2 regions of the Serratia sp. CoH_122_TC_1 genome follow, and region 2 is predicted to be linked to the other one. Evidence: predicted binding sites of a transcription regulator. Region 2 holds the regulator's gene; the other holds the start of a gene.
The links. Region 2 encodes PhoB, which activates phosphate uptake and scavenging genes when phosphate is short. Its sites were predicted from a motif close to CTGTCATAAAACTGNCNNAT; they were not measured.
Positions count from the first base shown of each region.

Region 1: pitA (inorganic phosphate transporter PitA) is a predicted target of PhoB. The motif match lies at 1,178-1,197, and genes of this name have one in related genera.

Region 1 covers NZ_JBXWLA010000013.1:142,906-145,373, forward strand. Annotated here, with positions in the region: gene AC2FC2_RS17615 (BaiN/RdsA family NAD(P)/FAD-dependent oxidoreductase) at 1-857, opposite strand, end outside; gene pitA (inorganic phosphate transporter PitA) at 1,203-2,468, shown strand, end outside.
Region 2 covers NZ_JBXWLA010000007.1:137,449-139,916, forward strand. Annotated here, with positions in the region: gene phoR (phosphate regulon sensor histidine kinase PhoR) at 1-448, opposite strand, end outside; gene phoB (phosphate response regulator transcription factor PhoB) at 473-1,162, opposite strand; gene sbcD (exonuclease subunit SbcD) at 1,378-2,468, shown strand, end outside.

The DNA of each region.
Region 1 (2,468 bases), on a different contig from region 2:
TGCAGCGCCAGGGTATTCTTCAGGCTTTGGTTAGGATGAGCCTGACGTTGCTCATTGAGGAAGCCCGCCAAATCAAGCGTAGGAAGTAAGTTAACGCTCACAAACTCACCAGGTTGCCAGTAGCTGGACAGCTGCAGCACCGCCGGGCCAGACAGGCCGCGATGGGTAAACAGAATGCTTTCTCGGAAGCTGACGCCGTTTTCTGCGGTGATCACCGCCGGCACAGACACACCGGACAAGGTCTGTAGGTGCTCCAGCAGCGGTTTATGCAGCGTGAAAGGCACCAGCGCGGCGCGCGTTGGCAGCACCTTCAGGCCAAACTGTTCGGCCAACTTGTAGCCAAAGGGTGAAGCGCCCAGGCCCGGCATCGACAGACCGCCGCTGGCCACCACAAGTGAGCAAGCACTTACTTTATCGCCATTCAGCGTCAACTCGAAGCCATCCGCGGTTTTTTCCACGCTCAGCACTTCGCTGCGCAGACGGGTCGTCACCTGGCCCAACTCACATTCTTTGACCAGCAGTTCGACCACTTGCTGTGCCGAGTCATCGCAGAACAGTTGCCCCAGCGTTTTCTCGTGATAGGCGATGCCATAGCGGTTGATCAGATCGATAAAATCCCACTGGGTGTAACGCGCCAATGCCGACTTACAGAAATGTGGGTTATTCGACAGGTAAGCGGCCGGTTCCGTGTACATATTGGTAAAGTTACAGCGCCCGCCGCCGGACATCAGGATTTTACGCCCCGGTTTTTTGCCGTTGTCGAGCAGCAGCACCCGGCAACCCAGTTGCCCTGCCTGAGCCGCGCAAAACATACCCGCTGCGCCCGCACCTATTACCACGACATCAAACTGTTCCACCTGCGCCTCTCTGAATATCCCCTGCATACTTGAAGCTGCAGCTCCAATTATTTTGGGTGTAAAAACCACAATCGCGACAAAAGGCCGCCATATTACGCCGTTTCGCCACCGGTAACCGGCAACTTTACGGCGGCAGATTGTAAAGCCATGACGCCGGCAACGCCATAGTAAGAAAATATTACAACGAGCCAGACAGCATAACGCGCTGATATTTCATATCTTTGTCATATCGGCGCCATCGTTTCGTCATATCTAAATCAAAAAAACGTCATATTTTCCTTTTCCCCGGCCCCGGTTGTCACTGATAATGCGCGGCGTTCATGTCCACAAACTGGCGTAACGCTTATGCTGCATTTGTTCGCTGGCCTGGATTTCCATACCGGCCTGATGTTAATTCTCGCATTGTTGTTCGTGTTGTTTTATGAAGCCATCAATGGTTTTCATGACACGGCCAATGCGGTTGCTACAGTAATCTATACCCGTGCCATGCGCTCGCAACTTGCGGTCGTGATGGCTGGTTTGTTTAACTTTCTTGGCGTTATGCTCGGCGGTTTGAGTGTTGCTTACGCCATTGTTCATCTGTTGCCAACAGATCTGTTGTTGAACGTCAGTTCAGCACACGGATTAGCCATGGTGTTCTCCATGCTGCTGGCGGCTATCATCTGGAACCTCGGCACCTGGTATTTCGGTCTGCCGGCCTCCAGCTCCCATACGCTGATTGGCGCAATTATTGGTGTGGGTTTGACCAACGCACTGATGACACACACTTCGGTGGTGGATGCGCTTAACGTCCCGAAAATGATTGGTATTTTCCTGTCATTGCTCATCTCGCCGCTGGTCGGCATGATGGTCGCCGGGTTGATGGTGTTTGCCTTGCGCCGCTATTGGAGTGGCACCAAGAAACGCCAGCGTATCCACATGACCCCTGCGGAACGTGAAAAGGTCGACGGCAAACGTAAGCCGCCGTTCTGGACGCGCATCGCATTGATCCTGTCGGCTATTGGCGTCAGCTTCTCGCATGGCGCTAACGACGGCCAGAAAGGTATCGGCCTGATTATGCTGGTGCTGATCGGCGTGGCGCCAGCGGGCTTCGTGCTCAATATGAATGCAACCGGCTATGACATCACCCGTACACGTGATGCCGTTGCCCACCTGCAGCAATATTACCAACAGCACGGTGATGCCTTGTCGCACGTGGTCGCTCTCACTCCGTTGGTGCCAAGCCCGGACGAGGACGTATCGTCGGATAAACCCGCCGAGTTCCACTGTGACAGTGCCCGCGCTATGCCGGCGATTCAGCTTGCTTCCGGCTTGCTGAACAACCTGCAAAGTTACGATCAACTGACGGTAGATCAGCGCAGCCATCTGCGTCGCCTGCTGATGTGCGTAACGGATACTGCAGACAAGATCGCTAAGCTGCCTGAAACCTCAAGCCAGGACCAACGTTTCCTGAAAAACCTGCGTCAAGATCTGCTGCAAACCGTTGAGTATGCACCGATCTGGATTATCGTCGCGGTTGCTCTGGCGTTGTCACTCGGCACCATGGTGGGTTGGCAGCGTGTGGCGACCACCATTGGCGAGAAAATCGGTAAGAAAGGCATGACTTACGCC
Region 2 (2,468 bases):
GATAACGCAGCAGGTTCAGGATGTGTTGGCCGTTATCTTCAGGCCAACGGAAACCCAGCAGATGCTGCGCCAACCCGTTACACCAGAAGATGTTACCTTCAACGGTCGTCATCACCACCGCATCAGGCAGTGACTCTGCGCCGCTGCGGAAACGTTTGATCAATAACGCCAGCTCACGACGTCGGCGACGGTTTCGCTGTTGCATCTGGTATAAGCCGTAAAACAGCGGTTCCCAGCTCCAGCGCCCAGGTGGCGGTGTCATGCTGCGGTCAACCCACAGCCAGTGAGAAAGTTTAAGTTGGTTGTAGAAGTTCCACACCAGCGCAGCCAGCACGGAGGCAAGCAGCAACCAGGGCAGATAACCGAAAATCAGCCCCAGTAATAAGGCAGGTAGGCAGAAAAGGGCCAGCTCCAGGGCCAGCCTCTTCCAGGATAGACGTTCTAACACGGCATATTCTCCAGCGCGGCGCGATCAGTAGCGCGTTGAGAATCGGTAGCCTGTGCCCCGAACGGTTTGAACCATTTTGTCATGACCAGTGGTCTCTAACGCCTTACGGAGTCGGCGGATATGCACGTCAACGGTGCGGTCTTCCACATAAACGTTAGTGCCCCAGACGTGATTAAGCAACTGTTCGCGGCTATAAACTCGCTCAGGGTGGGTCATAAAGAAGTGCAACAGCTTGAACTCGGTCGGCCCCATATCCAGCGCTTGCTCGTTAGCCATCACGCGGTGTGAGGAAGGGTCCAGGCTCAGCCCTTGCATTTCAATCACTTCTTCCACTGCCATGGGTGAAATACGGCGCATTACCGCCTTGATACGTGCCACCAGTTCCTTCGGCGAGAAAGGTTTGGTGATGTAATCATCCGCACCGACTTCCAGACCACGAACCCGGTCTTCTTCTTCACCACGCGCTGTCAGCATCATCACCGGAATATCGCGGGTTAGCGCTTCACGCTTCATATGCTTGATAAACTGAATGCCGGATCCCCCGGGTAACATCCAGTCGAGCAACACTAAATCAGGGAACGGTTCAGACAGGCGTGTCACGGCACTGTCATAATCCTCGGCTTCCAACGGTTGGTAACCATTCTGTTCCAACACAAAGCACACCATCTCACGGATCGGCGCTTCGTCTTCCACCACCAATATGCGTCTTGCCATCGTCAATCCTGCCAATGTGTTAGCTATCTGCGGGCGCCATTATGCGTCAGTTTTATGACACTTTTATGAAAAGAACACCCTGTTATAGGCAGTAAGCATAGCGATTATTTCCAACGTCAAAGAAAAATCATTCAGTTGTCATAATGATTCCGTCACGACAGCCGCCGCGGTGCCCTTTATAATCACCGCCATTAGCTTATCGCCCCGGGAGTGTCATGCGCCTGATCCACACCTCTGACTGGCATCTTGGCCAGTACTTTTTCACCAAAAGCCGTGCCGCCGAGCACCAGGCTTTTCTGCGCTGGCTGATAGACCAAATCGAGCAACATCAGGTGGATGCACTGATCGTCGCCGGGGACCTGTTCGATACCGGTTCGCCACCCAGCTATGCCCGCGAACTGTACAACCGCTTCGTGGTAGAGCTGCAACATACCGGCTGCCAATTAGTGGTGCTGGGAGGTAACCACGATTCCGTGGCGACCTTAAATGAGTCGCGTGAATTGCTTTCTTGCCTGAATACGACGGTGATCGCCAACGCGCAGGCTGAAACCGAACAGCAAATCGTGGTCCTGAACCAACGCGACGGCCAACCGGGCGCCGTGCTGTGCGCCATCCCGTTCTTACGCCCGCGAGATCTGCTTACCAGCCGAGCCGGTGAGTCAGGCGTGCAAAAACAGCAGGCGCTGCAAGAGGCCATCGCAGAACATTACCAGACGCTTTATCACTCCGCCTGTGCACGCCGCGACGCGCTCGGCCTGGCACTGCCTATCGTTGCCACGGGCCACCTGACGACGGTTGGCGTTACCACGTCCGATTCCGTGCGCGATATCTATATCGGCACGCTGGATGCCTTCCCGGCGCAAGCTTTCCCACCGGCCGACTACATCGCCTTGGGGCATATTCACCGTGCGCAGAACGTCGCAAAATCCGAGCACATTCGCTACAGCGGTTCGCCGATCCCACTCAGTTTCGACGAATTGGGCAAAGCAAAAAGCGTGTTCATGGTGGATTTCTCCGCAGGTGCTTTGCAACAGGTCAGTACGCTGGACATTCCCAGCTTCCAACCTATGCAGCTTATTAAGGGTGATTTAGCGCAGATCGAGCACCAATTACGGCAGTTCGCCGATTATCAAGGTGAGTTGCCGGTGTGGTTGGATATCGAGGTCGCTACGCAGGATTATCTCAGCGACATTCAGCGCCGTATCCAACTGCTGGCCGATCAACTGCCCGTAGAGGTGGTGTTGCTGCGCCGCAGTAAAGAACAGCGCCGCCAGGCGATTGAACAACAGGACAAAGAAACGCTTAA